DNA from 3 places in the Peribacillus sp. NPDC096447 genome. Region 3 is predicted to be linked to each of the others. Evidence: riboswitches for the same ligand, from Rfam matches in the RefSeq annotation. Region 3 holds a riboswitch; each other region holds the start of a gene.
What was found. Region 3 has a riboswitch for cobalamin ahead of ACIQZD_RS25825 (ABC transporter substrate-binding protein). Riboswitches for the same ligand answer to the same signal wherever they lie in the genome.
Positions count from the first base shown of each region.

Region 1 (7,348 bases), on a different contig from region 3:
GACTCCCGTTTTCAGATGAGCAATAGGCAACTGTTCCAGATCTTTATAAAGGGCTGCTGATTTAGCGGGAAGCTCCCCATTGCCCCATGTATAGGTGCCGACGATCAATGCATCGTAATCCGGCAATGTACGTAAATCGAATTCATTCATTCGATATAGGAAAGCTTCAGGTAAAAGGGAAGCGAGGGCTTCAGCAAGCGCTTTTGTATTGCCGCCGGCAGAATGATAGACAATGGCAACTTTATAGCTCATCGAACCCATTGCTGGCATTTACTTGACTGTATGTCCTTGACTTCTGTTCGAAGAAATCGGTTTTGGTAAGTCCGATGGATTCATCATCGAACGTTTTGATCCATGGCATCGGGTTCTCGCCATATTCTTTATACAAATTTTCAAGGCCTAGCATACGTAACCGTTTGTTGGCGATATATTCGATGTACTCATTGAATTCTTCCAAATCAAGATCGGCTTTGGTTTGGATATCTTCGAGCATATATTCAGACCATTCCTTTTCGAGTTCGACTGCTTTTTCAATCGTTGTATAGATGAACTTCGTGTTTTCTTTATTATTTAACTCAGGATATTCATACATCAGTATTTGAATGAGCATTCCAATGAAATCGAAATGGACCATTTCATCGCGATGAATATAGGATATCATCGTAGCGGAACCGGTCATTAGATTTTGGCGTCCTAAATTATAATAAAAGGCGAAAGCCAGATAGAAGTAAATCCCTTCAAGGTTTGTTGAATGGATCAGTGCCTCAAATAAATGCTGTGGGCTGGGATCGTCCACGAACGTTTGATAAGCATCAACGATCGGTTGGTTACGCTTAATCACTTCAGGATGTTCTTTGATGCGGTCGAAAAGCTGTTTTTGCTTGCCTACCGGAATCAACGAAGCAAGGATATAGGAATAAGATTCATTATGGATCGATTCCTGCTGGGCCATGTTGGCCAGGATAGCTTTTGCCGCCGGATCTTTGATGTACCGAAGGATTTCTACTAAAGTGGGCGTTTGGAGACTGTCCATTCCAGCAATCATCGTAAGGATATCGAGAAAAGCGTCCTGGATATCTTCATCCAATTCGCCCCACTGCTTTTTATCCTGAATCATGTTCACGCTCGAAGGCTTCCAAAAGTTATTGATGAGCTGTGTATAGGTATCATAGAATTTTTCATACTGAATATCGTTCCAAAGGAGGAAGCCTGAAGCTTCTCCTTTGAAAACACCGGTTGCCTTGGTTGGATGCGTCGGTTCGAGCATCCGAATTTTTTTGATATGATTGGTCATTCGTTAAAACTCCTTTAAGAATAGATTACTGGGTCAAGATTGTCGTTAACTTGAACAGCTTTCGCAGGCATTGTCATATTCGGAAGAAGTCGAACGAACATAATACGTTGATTTCAATCCGCTTTCCCATGCCGTTAAATGGATATCCAACAGGACCTTCGCTTTGATTGTATTGTGTACATACAGATTAAAGCTGATTGCTTGGTCAATATGGCGTTGTCGGGCTGCATTTTGCCTGATGCTTTCCAGTTGGTCCAAATTGAATCGCGTCTTTTTATAATATTCATACGTATTTGGCGTCAAGCCTGGTGCGGTCACCTTGAATTTGAAGTTTTTCTTTTCTTCGTAAAATTCAATTTCATATAATGGGTCGATTCCATCCGTGGAATTACCGATCTTGGCTGTCGATGAATTGGGGGCAATCGCCATTAAATATCCATTACGGGTCCCATGCTCCTGCACGTCTGTTTTTAAATCCATCCACTTTTGATCTGTATAGTCACGCAGTTCGAAATAGTCCCCTGTATGCCAATCAGATCCTTCAAAATATGGGTATGATCCTTTTTCCTTGGCCAATTCGTTGGATGCCTTGATTGTTAAGTAAGCGATCTTTTCGTATAAAGCATCGGCATATTGAACAGCCTCATCGGATTCCCAATAAATATTCTGTGTGGCAAGTAAATGATGCCATCCAAACGTTCCTAAACCAATTGCCCGGTAACGTTTGTTCGAGATGGATGCTTGTTTGACAGGAAGATTATTCACATCAATGACATTGTCCAGCATACGGATCTGAATGGGAATCAATCTTTCCAAAACATCGCTGCCCACCGCTCGTGGCAAGTTAATGGATGAAAGGTTGCAGACAACGAAATCGCCGCTTTTACGAACCACAACAACATCTCCATCTTCTGTTTCATATTCATCCGTGATCGTCGAAGGGCTTAGGTTTTGGGCAATCTCCGTGCAAAGGTTAGAACAATAGATCATACCTTTATGTTTATTGGGATTCTTCCGATTCACTTCATCGCGGTAGAACATATACGGTACGCCTTCTTCTAATTGAGAAATCATGATGCTTTTCATGATGTCCATCGCATTGATTTTTTCAAAGCTATAGTTTGGAAGCGTGCCATTTTCTGCGGCCTCGACAGCAAGTGCATAATGATTCCTGAAGCTTCCTTCGCCTTTCTTCTCGTCATAAAGATCTTCAAGTGAAAATCCAAGGGTTTGCTTAACGGTATGCGGATCGAAAAGATACCATTCTTTTCTGTCGCGTACAGCTTCCATGAATAAATCCGGTATGCATACGCCTGTAAAAATATCATGGGCTTTTAATCTGTCATCCCCGTTTTGTGTCTTCAAATCAAGGAAGCTCATGATATCTTTATGCCAGGCATCCAAGTAAATCGCTATGGCACCTTTACGTTGCCCCAATTGATCGACACTTACAGCTGTCTGGTTGAATAGTCGAATCCAGGGCGTTGTGCCGGAACTGTTTCCAGAGAAACCCCGGATATCAGAACCAAGCGAGCGAACCTTACCAACGTAAAGGCCGACACCGCCGCCGAATTTAGATACTTTTGCTGCATCGTAGTTTGATAGATAGATGCCATCAATGGAATCTTCAATTGCGTCGATAAAGCAAGAGCTTAACTGTCCATGTGTTTTACCTGCATTGGAGAGTGTAGGAGTCGCAACGGTCATATAAAGGTTGGACATGGCCCAGTATGCTTCTTTTATAAGTTGCAGGCGGTGCTCCGTTTTTTCCATTCGCATGATTTCCATCGCGATGATCATGAAACGTTCTTGCGGCAGTTCGTAGACCTTGTCCTTTTTTGGGCGGGCCAGATAGCGGTCGTTCAATAAGTAGATGCCTATGTAAGAGAATAATTTATCTTTTTCCGGGTCGATCACCGAACCCAATTCCTCAATTTCCGCTTTTGTATATGAAGATAGCAGTTCTGGTTTATAAATTGGATAACGCTGACCTTCCGAAAGCTGGGAGAGTTCTGTGATCAGCTCATAGAATGGGCCATAACTCTTGCCTGCATAACCTCGATTGGCTTGTGCATCCCTATACATTGTATTCAACAGTTCTGCTGCAGCAACGAATGTCCAATCCGGAGCATCGATATCCACACCTTCAAGAGCGAGCTGAATCAGTTTTTTTGATGCCTGTTCTTCGGTTGAGTCACTTTTGCGATCAAGCCATTTTGTAAAACGCTTTTTGAACTTTTCCATATCGAGACGGCCTTCGAATTCCTTCGATAACATCTCAAGCTGGATGGATTTCGTTTCTGTGTCATTTTCACTTATGGTAGAGTTATATGTTTGAGTCATTAATAATCCTCCTTGTTAACTTCCGCTAAAATAAAAAAAACCGCCCAAAGAATTGAGCGGATCAAACGATAGAATAAAAGAGCCATGAAAAAATAGCCGTTATACTATCGTTTCATCATCTCAATCCCCGAAGAATAAGAAACGTGAAAAATTCAAGGCAGGTCTCCTGACTCATGATCATCCTACTTTGAGTCCTTCCCGTATAGAGAGCTATACAGTGGGTTTCTCATTTCGTCACATTTACAGTTGCGGGGACAGTTCCGGGTTTACACCGGATTCCCTTTTCAGCCATCACTGGCACCTTGGATTATAAAAAATTCTATATATAGTTATTGGTATTGTTTGTGTAATCAATATCTAGTATTTCTGCTTATATTATCGTAAGCCATATACGATGATAATTCAACTAATATATTTGAAAAAAACCAACCCTTATCTATTGACAAAGTGATGGCAGAGGGTGAAGGAATGAAAGATTTTATTGAGGAATGGATAATTCAAGCGCTGATTTTACGGGATTTTGTGTTAAAATAAAGTGTCTAGTAAAGGTGGCTCTCCCTTATTGCGGTGAGGGGATTCGCGGAAAAATATTTATGAAAAAGGGGATAAAATCTTGGAAAAAGTATTAGTTTTTGGACATAAAAACCCGGATACAGACACAATCTGTTCAGCAATCGCTTATGCAGATCTGAAAAAGCAGTTAGGTATCAACGCTGAACCAGTTCGTCTGGGTGAAGTGAATGGTGAAACTCAATATGCATTGGACCAATTCAAATTCGAAGCTCCCCGTCTTGTGGAAAAAGTTGCAGGGGAAGCTGATGGAGTAATCCTGGTCGATCATAACGAACGCCAGCAAAGTGCTGAAGATATTGACCAAGTCCGTGTGTTGGAAGTTATCGACCATCACCGTATCGCTAACTTCGAAACGAGCGATCCTTTATATTACCGTGCGGAACCAGTTGGCTGTACGGCAACCATTTTAAATAAAATTTATAAAGAAAACGGCATTGAAGTTCCTAAAGCAATCGCAGGTCTTATGCTGTCTGCCATCATTTCCGATTCTTTATTGTTCAAATCACCTACATGCACGGAGCAAGACGTTGCAGCAGCTATGGAATTGGCTGCCATTGCGGGAGTCGACGCTGAAACATATGGTTTGGAAATGTTGAAGGCGGGAGCTGACTTGAGCGACAAAACGATTGCCCAGCTTATCACTCTTGATGCAAAGGAATTCTCCATGGGAATGGCTAAAGTGGAGATAGCACAGGTCAATGCTGTTGATCCGAACGAAGTCCTTGCAAAGCAAGCTGAATTGGAAGCGGCGATTGAAGCGGTAATCGCTGTGAAGGAATTGGACTTATTCCTATTCGTCGTAACGGATATCTTGACTAATGATTCTGTTGCCTTGGCTCTTGGTAAAGCAGCTTATGCAGTGGAAAAAGCATACGACGTGTCATTAAACAACAACATCGCCGTCTTAGAAGGCGTTGTATCGCGTAAAAAACAAATCGTGCCGGTCTTAACGGACGTATTCAGCAAGTAATAAATGAAAAGGGATGCTCATTAAAAATTTGGGCATCCTTTTTCTTTACATGCAAAAAAAAGACTCAACCATCCATTAAGGGTGTTTGAGTCTTTTTTCTTAATTCAGGCTTCCTTTTCTTTTTCATAGGCGATGACAATCAATTCTTTATTGGCTTCCTCGCCTAGTTTGCTTTCAAAGCTTTTCAGTTCATTCAATAAATCCGGTGACAGATTTGCTGCTGTATAATCCTGCTCGGGTGTCATGCTTTTCGCTCCTTTCAAAAGGAAATGATTCATGTTATCTATTTTGTCGGTTTGAAAAGTTTCTATTCAGCAGAATGTTACTTCTTCAAGATATTTTACTTTCTGAGGTGGCGAGTTTTTCAAGCAATGAAGAACTTTCTTCATCGAGTCCTTGCACTTGGACAGGTATTCCCAGAAGCTGATATTTAAGGATAACCGTATCAACAGCACCGACTGCTGAATCATCCCAAATTTTGGAATGGGTGAAGTCGATGACGATTGCATCGGCTTTTTCCATGAAGTCGAACTTCGAAACAAAGTCCTGGACAGAAGCAAAAAATATTTGTCCGCTGATACGATAAGTGATTTTCTTAGCCTGGATGTCTCCCGTTTTCTCTACTGCCACTTTAGAAATTTTAGCCGAGAAGAAAATCATGCTCAAAAGCACTCCGGCAAATACCCCTTTTGATAAGTCATGTGTATAAAGAACAATGAGGACCGTTACGATCATCACGGCTGCATCCGACTTAGGAGCTTTAGTGAGCCTCTTTAGGGAAGACCAGTCAAAGGTCCCGATTGAAACCATGATCATGACTGCGACAAGTGCAGCCATCGGTATTTTAATTAGGACATCATTCAATACCACGATTAATACCATAAGGAATGCGCCCGCTACAAATGTCGAGAGCCGGCCCCTTCCACCTGATTTAATGTTGATACCGGATTGGCCGATCATCGCACATCCTGCCATGCCTCCAAAACATCCGGCGATGATATTCGAAATCCCCTGGCCTTTGGCTTCCTTATTTTTATTACTGTCCGTGTCAGTCATCTCATCGACAATTTGAGCTGTCAATAACGATTCAAGCAGCCCAACAAACGCAAGGGCAATGGAATAAGGGAAAATGATCGCCAAAGTTTCGAAGGTCAAAGGGATGTCTGGAAGCATGAACATCGGAAGAGCTTCGGTCAATTGCCCCATATCCCCAACCGTCCGCACCGTAGCCCCCGTGGTAACTGCAACGATCGTCATGAATATGATGGCGACAAGTGGTGAAGGTATGACTTTCGTGATCAGCGGAAAAAGATAAATGATAGCTAATGAAACGGCTGTCATGACATACATGATCCATGTTTCGCCCACGAAATGGGTGAGCTGTGCCGTGAAAATCAAGATGGCTAAAGAATTCACAAAGCCAGTCATGACCGGCTTCGGGATGAACTTCATTAATTTCCCGATTTTTAAGACCCCTAGTAAAATTTGCAGCAAACCAGTCAATATTGTTGCAGCAAGTAAATAGTTCAAGCCATGATCTTTAACAAGGTCGACCATGACGAGTGCCATTGCGCCAGTGGCAGCCGATATCATTCCCGGCCTCCCGCCGAGGAAAGAGATGACAATGGCAATGCAGAATGAGGCATATAGACCAACCATTGGGTCAACGCCAGCAATGATCGAAAAGGCAATCGCCTCCGGAATCAATGCCAAGGCAACGACAATTCCCGATAGAACATCACCTCTAACGTTGCCGAACCATTCCTTTTTGTATGCAGATGTATTCAAAGAAACACTCCTTCTTCCTTATATATATGTGTGTTAATTTCCTTTTTAGCGCACTAAATTATAGCATGAGTCCTTCTTTCTATCTATATGGATAATTTAAACGACAAATCGAGGGCTATTCATTTCTTATCGAATGAAGGTAAAATGCCTAAAGAGGGAAGAACTGATACAAAAGGTGCTTGAGCCATCATGGGAGGGAACCAAGGCTGAAGAAGCCTCGATTCATCTATACGATGAATCGGAAAACTGTTTATTGACCTTCGGTAGGGTCTCCAAACTGAAAAAAATCAATGACTAAAAGGAATGATATGAAGATTACCGGTTGAAAGGGAAAATAAACTCGTACCTTCGTATTGCGAGGAGAGATATCATAATCTTAG
Region 1 is NZ_JBIWEV010000002.1:671,437-678,784, reverse strand. It holds gene ACIQZD_RS10230 (flavodoxin domain-containing protein) at 1-270, opposite strand, end outside; gene ACIQZD_RS10225 (ribonucleotide-diphosphate reductase subunit beta) at 242-1,294, opposite strand; gene ACIQZD_RS10220 (ribonucleoside-diphosphate reductase subunit alpha) at 1,340-3,637, opposite strand; cobalamin riboswitch at 3,777-3,957, opposite strand; gene ACIQZD_RS10215 (manganese-dependent inorganic pyrophosphatase) at 4,251-5,180, shown strand; gene ACIQZD_RS10210 (hypothetical protein) at 5,285-5,425, opposite strand; gene ACIQZD_RS10205 (SulP family inorganic anion transporter) at 5,511-6,968, opposite strand.
Region 1: it holds a riboswitch for cobalamin, as region 3 does, so the genes downstream of both, ACIQZD_RS10220 (ribonucleoside-diphosphate reductase subunit alpha) here and ACIQZD_RS25825 (ABC transporter substrate-binding protein) in region 3, are expected to answer to the same signal.

Region 2 (7,348 bases), on a different contig from region 3:
CTTTTCGGCCAATATTCGTAATGAATGGCACTTCTGTGATCTTAGCCAGTTCCTCTTTCGATTCTGCTGCAGAAACAAACCCAACAGGCATTCCAATGATTAAGTCCGGTTTTGCAATCCCTTCTTTAATAAGTCGAATGAGCTCAAGTAAAGCGGTAGGTGCATTGCCAATCGCATAAATGCCCCCTTCATTTTCCTTTACCGCTTTTTGCATCGAAATGATCGCCCTTGTCGTATTCAAACGTTTTGCCTCGACCATCACATCCGGATCTGAAATATAGCAATGGACGTCCCCGCCATGTTTTTGAAATCGTTTTTTGCCTGTACCGCTCTCGATCATTTGAACATCCGCAATGACATGTCTGCCTTTGCGAATTGCTTCCACACCAGCTTGAATGGCATTTGGATGGATGATGACACTTCTTCCCAATTCAAAATCCGCTGAAGCATGAATGACCCGGCGGACGATCTTCCATTCATCTTCAGAAAAATCATGATTGCCCATTTCTTCAGCAATGATTGAAAAGCTATAATCATATATTTTGTCAGGGTCTACCGTTAGTGGTTTAAAATCCGTTTTAAAATCCATCTTGCATTCCTCCTATTTTTCATTTAACTGATTATTCAACTCGGCAATGACATGTTCAAAACTGGAATGAACATTCTGATAGTCAACATCCGGTCGAGATATCATGATCGTCTCAATTCCACATTCCAACGCGGCTTCCAATTTCTCATCAACCGCACCGACCTTGCCGCTTTCTTTCGTTATCATCAATGTGACCCCATATTGTTCATATAGAGCTTTATTTAATTCTTTGGAAAACGGCCCTTGAATCGCAACGATATTTTTTTGTTCGATGCCCAGCTGTGCACATTTTTCCATATTGTCCATGCGTGGCAGCATTCTCGCTATGACTCTGGTATTCTCGAGCCCTACCAATTCTTTTGCGAACACGGATAGTGTTTTACTTCCGGTCGTGAGCATGATGACTCCCCGTTTTGCAGCGGCAAGCTTGGCAGCTTCCTCATAATCACGGACAACTATCAATTTATCATTCTGAAACCGTTGACTTTCACGCTCATAACGAATATAAGGAACATTTGCTGCCTTTGCTCCGTTAAGGGCGTTTTTGGATGCTTCTTCGGCAAATGGGTGACTTGCATCGACTACAGCGTGAAAACCTTTTGCAGTGATTAAAGATGTCATATCTTCTGCAGTTAATCGGCCAATCTGGGTGGATATCCCAGCATCTTGCAAACTCTTAGCCGCCGATTCGGTTACAACAGTTGCCAACACCTTGAATCCCACCTGCTGCATCTCAATCGCTAATTCCCTTGCATCACTTGTACCCGCTAAGAACAAAATCATTTTGATGTCCCCACCACTTGCCCATCATGATCGTGGTGATGATCGTGGTGATGATCGTGGTGATGATCATGGTCGTGATCGTGATCGTGATCGTGGTCGTGATGGTGATGATGGTGAGCATGTCCATGTTCCTCGACATGTTTACGATAGTTTTCCAGATCACGCGCCCCGCTTGACCTGCCTTCACTGGCTTCAATTACTCGTTCTTGCAGAATGTTCTGTAATGTTGGATGATATCCAAAATACTTTGCCAAAATGAAATCTCGATCATGATATTGCTCTTGATAGCCTTTCAGCATATCCTCCATTCTTTCCATCAACACCCCAGTGAAGAGGAAATATGGCAGCATCACTATTTTTTTTGCCCCTAATCGGATGCATCGTTCAATACCTTCATCAACGTGCGGGTCCGTTACACCCATGAAGGCTGTTTCGACCCATTTAACGTTTAATTTTTCCCATAATAATCGTGAAATTTTATATATATCACTATTTGCATCAGCATCACTTCCACCTCGGCCAATTAGCAATATCGCTGTCTCAGAATGTTCAGAGGTCGTATCGAATCCCGCCTCCTCAAGACGGTCTGTCAGGATCGTCAATACATCATGGTGGACCCCGATCGTTTGGCCATATGTGAATTTCACTTCTGGATACTTGGTTTTCCCATCCTCTATTTCAGCCGGTATATGTAATTTCGAATGTCCTGCATGCAACAAAATGATCGGTATGACGATAACTTCAGTAGCCCCTCGTTTTACACAATTATCAATGCCTTTGGATATATTCGGTGCCGCAAATTCCAAGAAGCACGTTTCAACTAGGAAACGCTCGTCCATTGCCGGAATCATATTTTCAATAAAATGACGGACTTCATCATTTCCCGAAGCCAACCGGCTTCCGTGTCCTACGAACAAAACTGCTTTCATTTACTTTCCCCCTCTTGATTAATCTTCACAAGGCGCAGGCTCTATGTTTATTTTGGGAGCGATGTCCTGATAAGAAAAATTCTGTATCTTTTTCGAACGTTTGAAGTATTTAAAAAGCCGCTCATTTGGATGGGCATTTTGCTTATACTCCCCGACGATGTCCGTGATCAGTTCAACAAGCTGTTCCGGTTCAATGCCTTCCGCAACCGGCTGACCCGGATGGGCTGTTCTTCCAACCGGTTTTGCTCCAAGAAATAAGTCGAACTTCCCTTTTCGGAAGACAATCCCGATATCATCCATCACAGCACTATAACAAGCCATCCCACACCCATTAAAACCGATGTTCAGTTCCTTGGGCATTTTCATTCCGCCAAGCACCCGGTGTATTTCATCCGCATAAGGAATGGATTCCGCTTTTTCACCATCACAGAAATCACAGGCTTTTAATGTCAGTACATCTCCAATCGGCGACAAAAGAAAGTTTGCTGATTGTAATTTCCCCGTAATGACTTCCGGATCCGTTGTCGGAATCTTTAAGACGATTTTATGATTTGGCGTGTATTCCATCGTTCCCTTTTCCCCGACAACTTCCGCAAGTGTCATCATTTGTTTGGGAGTGAATTGTTTATTCGCCACACCTGGACTAACGGCAAGTTCGAATACCGACTCCATTTTTTGCTGAACAATCGGCTGAATGGATTGCTTAACGGTTTGACCCTTGACTCTTGACAGGGCCTCCATTGCCATTTCAAAGGAAGCCGGCTTCTTTTCTGGTGCTTTTGTAAGTAATCCAACTCCTCCAGCGGACTCTGTTAAGGCTTCTTGATCTAATGCCCACGGTTCCGCTTCTTTTTGCAGTCGCTGATGCGGCTTCAATGTTTGCTTTTCCGAATTCAAAGTATATTTTCTCTGATAGCCTCTTGGTGTGATGATTTTGTCATCATATAAAAAGGTGGATGAATTACCGATAATGACGGTGGTCAACATTCCAATATCGTGATTCAACATATCCTGCAAATTGGTTATGACAATATCCTGCCTATCGCGATAAGCACTTTTCACCAACCCGACAGGTGTATCCGGCGAGCGGTAGCGAAGGAGAATTTTCTGTGTTTCAACAATTTGCCGGGTCCGCCTGCCGCTGCGCGGATTATAAAGTGCAATGACAAAGTCTGCCATTGCAGCTGCTTCAACCCTTTTAGCGATCAGTTCCCAAGGAGTTAAATGATCACTGAGGCTGATCGTACACGAATCGTGCATGACTGGTGCCCCAAGTAAAGACGCACATGAGTTGATTGCAGAAATGCCAGGAATGACTTCAATGCCCACTCCAGTTTCTTCTTTCCAGCCTTTCTCAATCAATACTTCATAAACCAACCCTGCCATCCCGTAAACTCCGGCATCCCCACTGGAAATCACCGCCACTTTCTTTCCCAGCTCCGCTTGTTTCACTGCTTCCTGTGCACGTGATACCTCTTCAGTCATCCCCGTACTAATGATCGTTTGATCTGTAAGCAATCCCTGAATGAGTTCAACATAAGTTTTATAACCAATGATGTAGTCACTTTCTTGAAGGGCTTCGACGGCACGTTTGGTAATGTGTTCAAAATTCCCGGGCCCAAAGCCCACGACGAATAATTTACCGTTTGTACTCATTAAGACATCTCCTTTTACGCTTTGTTCTTTGAAATACCCGTATGAGCAGGAAAATCTGGATTAGGGGTCATTTCCCCATCATAGAATTGATAGACCATCTGTGGAACAAACTCACCATCAGCGATATTACTGACGATCTGCCGACCGAAATCAGGCGTTTCCACTCGATACCAGTTTCCTTGGGGATAGGCAATCACAACGCAGGCATCCTTACATCTTCCGTTACAGCGTGTCCTGGTTGTATGGATTTTCAGATCCAGTCCTTTTGAAGTAATTTCATCGCGAATCGCTTGGGTTACTTCTTCCCCGCCCTTTTTCATGCAGCTGCTCCCATTACAAATCAACAGATGCGTATTTGTACCCGTCAAGTTCCAAGTAGTCATCTTCTTCCTCCTGAGTTCAGGGAAAAGGCAAAATAAAAAACCTTAACATTAGAGTCAAGGTTTTAAAAAAACTATATGATGAGGAGCCAAAGGCAAACATGCCAAATCTCCCAAAATCGTCATAGTCCTTCTACCTTTCCCTCCGAAAAGTATCATGCAATTTTAAAAGCAGGTTTCCTGGCTTACGCTTCATTTTACTTTGTCCCTTCCCGGCATCATGCCAGTGGCTATCGACAATTTCATCAGCGTTTACAGTAGCGGGGGCTGCATCGGATTATCACCGATTTCCCTATTATCCCTTGCTTATTAACACAAGGGCACTTTTAAAATGAAATATTTGGTTTTATTATACATTCTAACTAACTTAATCTATCATATAACAACTTTATCAAAATTCAATAGTTTATTCCGACTGTTTAGAAAAGTTTAAAAGTGTAAAACCAGTTAAAATCCTTTCCTTGCAACAAACTTCGTCCCTAAAAAAAAAGATAGTGTAGCTGGAATTATTTCTTTATGGTACACTATACGAGAATTTTCAAAATAATTACATAAGTTTCATGGTGTTGAATTTCTCGGAATTCAGCTTAAAAGGGAAGCCGGTGAAAATCCGGAGCGGTCCCGCCACTGTAAAGGGAAGTCCTATTACTTTAACTTTAATCCACTGTCAAATGAGATGGGAAGGATGTAATCGGATGATGAACCAAAGCCAGGAGACCTGCCATGAAGCGTGAAACTGTTTCAGCCTACGAGGATGGGCGTGCGGATCAGGCAGAATGGCCCATGGTTGGTTCATGCTGCAAAATTCCTGTTCATTACGCACTTCTTTCCTTTGAGAGAAGTGCTTTTTATGTTGGGCGCCGCTTTTCTTCTCAAGATTGATCAGAAAAATTTAAAAGTGTTGAAAGGAGAAAGAATGAAAAGAACCAATTGGAAAATTATTTATTTTGTCATCTTACTGCTTTTTGTCCCGAACCGGGCAATGGCCATGCATATCATGGAGGGCTTTTTACCCATTGAATGGGCTATATTCTGGTGGGCCGTGACGTTTCCATTTTTAATCTTGGGTTACCGGTCCATTAGGTCCAAAGTAAGGGAAAACCCAGAAACAAAAATGATACTTGGCCTATCGGGCGCATTTGTATTTATTTTATCTGCCCTAAAGATTCCTTCCGTTACGGGAAGTTCTTCACACCCTACCGGAGTTGGTTTGGGTTCCATATTATTCGGACCATTGGCCATGAGTGTCGTTGGCTCCATCGTTCTGTTATTTCAAGCTGTTTTACTGGCTCACGGAGGATTGACGACATTAGGGGCCAATGCATTTTCCATGGCCGTTTGCGGACCGTTCATTGCTTACTTTGTCTTCAAGGGCGCAACTAAATTGGGGTGGTCTTTTTCACTTGCCGTTTTCTTGGCAGCTGCTTTTGGAGATTTAGGAACCTATGTGGTCACTTCCGTTCAACTTGCTCTTGCGTTTCCATCCGAGGTAGGAGGATTCATGGCCTCTTTCAGTAAATTTGCAGGGATTTTTGCCCTGACCCAAATTCCCTTGGCAATCAGTGAGGGGTTTTTGACAGTCGTCGTGATGAATTTCTTGAAAAAATACAATCTAGGTGAATTGAAATTGCTGCGAGTTTTATCTAAGGAGGCCCGTTAATATGAAAAAAAGTCTACTGCTGCTTTTCCTGGTTGTCATTCTTGCAACCATACCGTTAATCACCCAACAAGGAACGGAATTTGGCGGTGCCGATGGCGAAGCTGAGGAAGCCATCACTAAGATCCATCCGGAATACAAGCCATGGTTCAACAGTATTTGGGAGCCGCCAGGTGCAGAAACCGAAAGCTTATTATTTGCGCTTCAAGCTGCAATCGGAGCCGGTTTCATTGGATATTTCATTGGCGTGATGAGACAAAGGAATAAGCAAACCAAACAAGAATTGGAAGAAAAATCGAAGCATGTTACTCATTGATAAATATGCCTATTTCAATGGGCTAAAGGATGTACATCCGTTGGAAAAGATGGTTTTTGCACTTTCCCTTTTGCTGTTTTCGTTAACGGTAAGGGATATGGCCGTTTCGCTCATCACTTTTACGGTGATGAGCGCTTTAATCATTTTTGCGGCAAAAATCCCGCTTTCCTATTATCTGAAATTACTTCTATTGCCAGGATTTTTTATACTATCGGGAACAATTACCATCCTTTTTTCTTTCACAAGTAAATTTACATCGATATCGAATATATGGTGGTCCTGGAAGGTCGGGAACTGGCAAATATTCATCAGCGATGACAGCGTCGGTACAGTGGCCAATTTGATCACTGTCGTATTAGGCAGCATCAGCTGTTTATATTTCCTTACCTTAACTACACCCATTACCGTCATCCTATCTGTGCTGCGAAAATTTAAAGTGCCTTCCTTATTGATCGATTTAATAGAATTGACCTATCGCTTCATCTTTATTTTTTTAGATACAGCTTTGGCCATTCACCAAGCACAAGCTTCACGGCTGGGGTATGTTTCATTAAGGAAAGGCATACGATCTCTCGGATTACTAATCTCGTCTTTATTTTTAGGAGTATTGCAGCGCTCTGGACAATTGACGATGGCCATGAACGCAAGAGGCTATCAGGAGAATCTTTCCTATATCGAGGATACTTACACCTATTCCTCACGCAATTGGCTGATCGCGATTGCAATATTAGGAAGCTTAATCTTTATTAATGGATATTTGTAAATTGGAGGCAACCCAACAATGGACGAGCATATTTTTCATATAGATGGCCTCACCCATCAATTCGCAGATGGAACGTTCGCTTTAAACGATCTGTCGCTAACGATTAAACATGGTAAAAAAATTGCATTATTAGGCAATAATGGTGCCGGTAAATCGACTTTTTTCCTCCATTTAAATGGTCTTTTACAACCTACAGCAGGAACAATCAGATTTAAGGGCAAGAAAATGAAATATGACCGTAAATCATTATTATCATTACGAAAGCAAGTCGGGAT
Region 2 is NZ_JBIWEV010000003.1:289,023-296,370, forward strand. It holds gene ACIQZD_RS12665 (precorrin-8X methylmutase) at 1-589, opposite strand, end outside; gene cobK (precorrin-6A reductase) at 602-1,372, opposite strand; gene ACIQZD_RS12675 (sirohydrochlorin chelatase) at 1,369-2,301, opposite strand; gene cobJ (precorrin-3B C(17)-methyltransferase) at 2,320-3,957, opposite strand; gene ACIQZD_RS12685 ((2Fe-2S) ferredoxin domain-containing protein) at 3,972-4,340, opposite strand; cobalamin riboswitch at 4,491-4,680, opposite strand; cobalamin riboswitch at 4,882-5,077, shown strand; gene ACIQZD_RS12690 (hypothetical protein) at 5,061-5,219, shown strand; gene ACIQZD_RS12695 (energy-coupling factor ABC transporter permease) at 5,254-5,997, shown strand; gene ACIQZD_RS12700 (energy-coupling factor ABC transporter substrate-binding protein) at 5,999-6,310, shown strand; gene cbiQ (cobalt ECF transporter T component CbiQ) at 6,297-7,073, shown strand; gene ACIQZD_RS12710 (energy-coupling factor ABC transporter ATP-binding protein) at 7,092-7,348, shown strand, end outside.
Region 2: it holds a riboswitch for cobalamin, as region 3 does, so the genes downstream of both, ACIQZD_RS12685 ((2Fe-2S) ferredoxin domain-containing protein) here and ACIQZD_RS25825 (ABC transporter substrate-binding protein) in region 3, are expected to answer to the same signal.

Region 3 (7,348 bases):
ATTCGGGATAAAATGCACCGACCTAAATGATCGGTGCCAAATGGATACATCCAACTTGGAGAAGATAGTCTATTAGCTAGATTAACAGCTATAGGATCATGAGGAGAAATCCAGGGGGCAAAGATTCCCACGAAAAAGATCAGCATAAGTAATCCGATCCCTACTATTAAGTTTATATCTAACCGATACAGCACCTTCTGCATGAAATAATCTTCCTCCTAACGAACTCTTAACCGCGGATCTACTAGAACATAAATGAAATCTACAATCGTATGAATAGCAACAAATAGAATGGACGCGAAAATAGCATAGCCTTGAATGACTGGATAATCGCGTATATTTATCGACTCAATAATATATCGACCCAAACCCGGCCAAGAGAAAATGGATTCTACAATAATACTTCCACCTAACATAAACGCAAAACTTGTCCCTATCATCGTCACAATGGACAATAAAGCATGCTTAAACACTTGAAAAACTAATATTCGTCTCTTTGACATCCCTCTTGCTCTAGCAGCTTTGACAAAATTCTGATTCATCATATCCAACATATTCGTACGTAAAACTCGAGCGTAAACTGTTCCCAACCCTAACCCCAGTGTTAGTGCGGGTAAAACAAGATGTTGCCACGTACTACGCCCCATAGAAGGAAGCACGCCATATTGAACAGAAAATAAATAAATGAATAAAAATCCAAGCAAAAAAGAAGGAACTGCGGAACCTAAAAGAGCCATAAGTCTGCCGATTTTATCTAATAATCCCTCTGAATAGATTGCTGTTGAAATTCCCAAAATAAAAGTAATGGCTAGCATAACTAATAAACTAGCGCCTGCTAGTTCTAAAGTAGCCGGTAATCTCTCAAATAATTCATTTACTACCGGCTTTTTAGAAACATAGGAATTACCCCACCGCCCAGTAAAAACATCCTTTAACCATTGTATATATTGACTCCCTATTGATTCCGTTATTCCTAGCTCTGTTCTTAATGAATCCAACGCTTCGTTTGATGCAGGAACATCATTCGTTTTTAACATAATCATAGCTGGATCTCCAGGCGATAACCTTAAAAGTAAAAAAGTAAGCGTAGCTACACAAAAAATGACAAGAACTAATTGAATCAGATGTTCTATTAAAAACCTAATCATTATTCCACATCAATTTGCGAATGATTATAGTAATACTCAATTGGATGAGCTACAAATCCTTTTAAACCGTCTTTAACAGCAAATACTGTATTTGGAAAAACGATATATGAATGCGGAATATCTTCATTAATTTCCTCTTGTATTCCGATAGCTAATTGATTACGCTCATCAAAATCAGTTGTTTGACTTAGCTGACTAATCATTCGATCGACTGAAGGAGACAAATATTTACTTACATTTGATTCACTATTAGGTCGGTAAAATATTTCTAAGAAGTATTGAGGATCACCCGTGTGTGCCGTCAACATACTGTACATCGATAAATCCCAATCCTCATTCGCTAATGTATCATCGATATTTTCTACTTGACGGATATTGACTTTCATTCCCTCAGCTAATAATTTATTCTGGATTACCTCTGCCATTACTGTTAATTCTGGACGCTGTGGAAACGTTAATAATGTCGCTTCAAATGGCTTTCCTTCTTTTTCCCACATACCTTTAGCATTTTTCTTCCAACCTTCTCGCTGCATTAATTGATTGACAGATTCAGTTTCTTCTTTATTTTCCACTTTACCAAACTGTAATACAGGAGAAAATGGACTATGCGCTACAGTCCCTTGCCCTTTCATGACAGAACTTACAATCTCTTCACGTGGAATCGACATATCTACGACTTTTCTCAATGCCAACTCTTTAAATAGTGGAGATTCCATATTGTACATCAGCATATGTGTTCTCAATGAAGTAGCTGTTAGCACTTCAAATTTTTTATTCTTCTCTAAAACAGCAATATTATCGACAGAAATATCGGTTGCTCCGTCTACATCTCCAGATTGTAAGGCCATTAATCTCGTATTGGCATCAGCGATAAATTTAATGGTCACTTCAGATAATATTGCTTTTTCTCCCCAATAATCTTCATATCTTTCAACAATAAGTGATTCATCTTGATTAAATTGTTTAATTTTAAATGCTCCTGTAAAAGCAGGATAGCTATCTTTGGCATCTATAGTCGCTACGTCTACAATGATTGTCGACGGGTCAGCTAAAGACGCTATTAAAGCCGCATTCGGTTGTATAGTTTCAATTTTCAATTCAGTATCTGATACTGCTTCCATAGACTTAATTTGCAATAGACCCTTCGCTCTTTGATCTTTATGCATAGAGCGCAGTAATGATTCTTTCACGCTTGAAGCATCCATTACTTTTCCATTATGGAAAGTTACATTATCTTGTAATTGAAACACCCACGTTGTGTCATTTTCTTGTTTCCATGATTTTGCTAGCCAAGCTGTAGGCTCTAATTCCTCATTAAGTTTAATTAATGTTTCCGCTGTTCCAGAACGCATGACCTCCCAGCTATCACTACCATGTGGATCAAGGCTTGCTGGACTCCACGAGAAAGCTAAAGTTGCCTTTTTATCTGAAGATTCTTCTTTTGTACCTTTGTTTATTGATGTTTCTTCTGTTCCTGCACATCCGATAAGCGCTAGAATACAAACTGCGAGAACCATCCATATTCCTAATTTTCGTTGGACATTCCAATTTTCTACCATTTTCTTCCCCCTATATAATTACTAAAAACAAAAAAGCATTTCTGACTATTTATAGAGGTCAGAAATGCTTTTAGTGATAAAGAAATAGGGTGCCTAAACATTTGGCCATCCAGCAATAGATGACATACGTACAGACATATGATTATCAGCATACTAACCACCTCCCTAAAAATCCCGTAGGTCTAACAGCGATGTTTAAATAGGCAGGTCTCCTGACTCAGGGCACTACTTCCAGTCCTTCCCAGGTATATCCCAGTGGTTTTTTCTGAAAGCTAACAGCAACATACTGCTTCCCAACACAGTGGCGGGTCCGTGCCGGAATTAAACCGACTTCCCTATTAAGCAAATAAAACTTTTTAAAGCTTCATTCGACACCTATTTTCTACATATGAAATTGTAAATATTATCTTTGTAAGCACTTACACTACTATCGAATAACATCAATATACTATCTACAATGATAATGATTGTCAATGGATATATATAACAGACACTATCTCCCTTTAACTTTCTGTGAAAAAGAAGGAAACTACATTTGAGTTTAGTGAAGATCATACCTTACCTTATAGGCCTGTTTTCCTCTTTTAAAAAGGCCCGTTAGGTCTTATAATAGCATTCCTATGGAACTACCTGCCCCGTTAGTTTCACAAGAGACAGATCCGATCATAAGCTAACGCACCCGTTAGTTTAAGTACACTCTTTCACAATCTTAATAATAAATAAATAAAAAAGTCGTCCTAAAAAACAGCTAATCATATATATTATTTTAAAGTAGTTGGTACAAGTTTTAAAAATTTACGGTAACAGAAAATAGTTAAAGTTAAGGGTATCAAATTCCACAGATAAAAATATGATCCATAATGGTTCCGTCTGCGGTTGTTATAAAACCGTCAGCGATTTTTATCACTACTATGGTCACCCATTTCTCACAATGGACATATAGATATAATCAGTCATTCACATATAGCCTTCGTGAGATTTCCTCTAGTGGTACTTCCCACAGTACACGGGGGATTTTTCGTGTGTAAAAGGTTTTTGATTATTACTGTAGTTTCGTGGCATACTAATTTCAGATGTCAAAATTGTCAAAATGCAACTATTGCAAATGCCCTGTATCAAACCTAAAAAGTTGATATGGGGTCATTTTCGTGTGTTCGGTCAACATTAGAACTAAATGAATAATATCCGGTTCGCTGATGATATGACTTACAGCGACTAAGGTTAAAAGCACCCATTAATTTAATAAAATAAACTTACGAACTAATTTGTAGTAAAAATAAAAAATTGAATAAGCAAATAAATAACTAACACCAGTCCAAATGATATTCCATTCATTCCTGTATACTATTTTTTCTAGACATACTAGTATGTACTCTCCAAAGGTTGTCACTAAAGTAAAAACTAAAAATGTAATAAGAATAGACATTTTTTTATAGTGAATAACACAAATAAATAAACAACCAAGTATAGGATAAAGACCTAAATCATACGGAATTCCAGTTAAAGATGATTCTTGAAATACTATATCCATCCTCCAAAAGTAGTTAAAACCCATTTCATTTATTAAAATACTTATTGCTACACCAATTGGATAAAAAATTATAAATAGCTTTGTCTGATTCCTAACCAAATAAGCACCTAAAATCCAAGGAAAAATAAACCCAACGATAATGTGAAAAAGCATATTTAACCTTCCTTTTTTTAGAATCGATTATACAGCTATTCTGCCCCTTTAGTTCCATAATAAAAGGAGCTGCTGAACAGCTCCTGAAATCAAGTAAAGCAAAATTACACTTTTCTGCAATCGCCCCCGATTGCGTAAAAACAAAGGCAAAGTTAATAAGGGCTATATTTATTAAAGGATATATATAAGAGAATGCCAACAAATATCATCATAATGATTGCCATAATTAAACCTATTATTGCTAAAGGTTTCTTCTCATTCTTTTTAAGTAAAGCTATAACACTCAAAATAATTGTTAATGTGATGCCAATATATTGAATTACCATAAAGAATTTTGGATATATATTGGTTAAAAGGGGATGTAAAATCAAGAATACTCCTAATCCAAATGAAGTAAAGCTTATCCAAGAATACTTTTTATCTTTCATATTTAAATCCCCTCGCATTTCTAAAATGAATTATCAAAATATTAATCCCTTATTAAACAATCCTGCCCGATTAATATTTAACTTTATTTTTGTTTCTAGCTAACTTTATAGCGAAGAACTGAGGAATCAAATTCAAAAAACTAACCAAGATTAATAATTGATATGGAGTTAGTGGCTTAAAATAGCCACCCCATCGTTCGTTCCCTGTCATCTCGCTGATAAAATAAAATGAAATTATTACAGATAATATATTACCAATAATAAGAAAGATTGAATTACTAACGAGTTTGCCGAAGAAAGCAAGAAGTGAAGTTACTACAATCATAATTAAATAGCCAAGCATTGAACGGTTAGCAAAATCTTGGTGCATTGAAAAATAAACAAAAGGAAAACAGTATAAACAGACTATTAGAATACCACTTACTATTTTTCTCATATTGTCACCTCTCTTTGTATATTTATAAATAGAACAAATATATAGGTTACATGGAAAACTTGGACAGCCGAAGACTATTATAGGTTGAGGTCTTATTCTTCATATATCCCTATACCTTTGTCTATCTCGATAGTCCCCACCTCTTGTAATTCATTTAAACGACTTAAACTCTCTTCTTTATCAAAAGAACTATGCCAACGATAATCATATTGATCTAATATACGGTAATGGTTACTAATCAAATTTTGTTGCAAACGAAAATCCCCTCTATACTCGACCTCTTTCCACCATATCTTACCACCCATTGTTTTTTCTTTAGGCGTACCACCATTTTTGCTAGCAATTAACTGAACAAAATCAACTGGATTGTCACCAATTGATGATATCAACAATTGGCTATGATTAAACAAAGCACAAAATGCAACAACGGTGGTCCAATTGGCTTCTGTTCTTCTTTTTTCAATTTGAACTAGTGTTTTTTTTGAAATCCCTAGAATTTCAGACATCTTATCTTGAGTAAAACTTTGTTCTGTTCGGACAAGTTTCATTTTTTCTGATATTAAATTGATGAATTCTTCTTTTTCCATATATACTAAATACTCCTTTTTAGTGTAATTTTACACTAAAAGTATAATTTTTCAACCAAAAATACCCTTTTTGAATAAAAAGCAACTTTAAAACACAAAGAAAAAAGCAAGAAATAACCTTGCTCTAAATAAGTTTGAAATCGGAATACTCTTAATTAAAGCTTGTTGAACTAACCTGCCCCTTTAGTTCCCTAAGAAAAAACCAACATCAATATATACTTTCGGTTAAACTTTTTTCAAAATGGTGCAACCTTATTACAAACGGTTAAACTTTGTTACGGTCGAATTTTATTTTAAACCCACAGAATGAACATTCGAGCAAAGTACCTAAAGGGAATGCATTTGGTTTCAGGTTTGAGTGCTTTTGAGAAAAGGTTTTATTAGCCCAAAAGTTTAAAAGGAAGAGGATTCACATTGAAAAGGGTGAGGTCCGAAGACCATCACCTCAACATTTGACGGAGAACAACAAAAACATGTGTGGTCCTTTTATCTTAATCTTATGCCTGAATGCTTGACTGTTCGGTTTGAGTTTTAATCCATTCTTCCTGACGGAACTCTTTTTCCCACTTCGAAACCACAATACAAGCGAGAACATGTCCAGGAGTATTACAAGCTGTACGTGCCATATCCAGCACACGGTCAATGCCTGCTATAATTGCGACGCCTTCTGCAGGAAGCCCTACTGCTGAGGCGGTAGCTAAAAGGACAACTAGCGAACCGGACGGAACAGCAGCAATTCCTTTTGAGGTTGCAAGAAGAACCCCCATTACAATCAACTGTTGGCCAAAATCCATTGGGATGCCATATGCCTGTGCTAGGAAAATAGAGCAAACAGAAAGGTACAATGTCGAACCATCACAATTCAGTGATAGCCCAGAAGGAATAACGAATGAAACAACACGTTTCGAACAACCGTATGCTTCCATTCGATCCATTAACTGAGGCAGAATGGTTTCCGTACTTGTTGTAGAAAAAGCGATAAGGAACAAATCCCATACCATTCGAAACACTTTAAAGTAAGAAATCTTCAAGAACCAAGCAATTATTGGAAACAGAACGAAAATAACAATCGCAAGCCCAAGATACACAACCGCAATCAACTTTGCCATCGGGATTAAAAGGGCAATACCATACTGACCTACAGAGGCTGCCATGAGAGAGAGTACACCAATCGGTGCGGTTACCATGACCATTTGTGTCAGTTTAAACATAATATTTGCAACAGATTCCATAAACTTCATTGCCGGCTCTGACTTTTTGCCAATTGCTCCAGCAGCTGCACCGAATAAAATAGCGAAGAATATAACAGCTAATAAGTCACTTTTTGCCATCGCATCAACAATGTTGCTTGGAATGATGTTAACAAGCATCGTTTTAAAATCGACAACCTTGGTAACGCTTTCATTTAATTGTGTGATATCTTTCTGGGCGAGATGGGACAAATTAAGGCCAGCACCAGGCTTTAAAATATTAACAAGTAAAAGACCAAGACCTAGAATCAGAGTG
Region 3 is NZ_JBIWEV010000018.1:4,220-11,567, reverse strand. It holds gene nikC (nickel transporter permease) at 1-203, opposite strand, end outside; gene nikB (nickel ABC transporter permease) at 219-1,148, opposite strand; gene ACIQZD_RS25825 (ABC transporter substrate-binding protein) at 1,148-2,707, opposite strand; cobalamin riboswitch at 2,893-3,101, opposite strand; gene ACIQZD_RS25820 (hypothetical protein) at 3,942-4,391, opposite strand; gene ACIQZD_RS25815 (hypothetical protein) at 4,544-4,819, opposite strand; gene ACIQZD_RS25810 (hypothetical protein) at 4,890-5,255, opposite strand; gene ACIQZD_RS25805 (helix-turn-helix transcriptional regulator) at 5,348-5,842, opposite strand; gene ACIQZD_RS25800 (dicarboxylate/amino acid:cation symporter) at 6,340-7,348, opposite strand, start outside.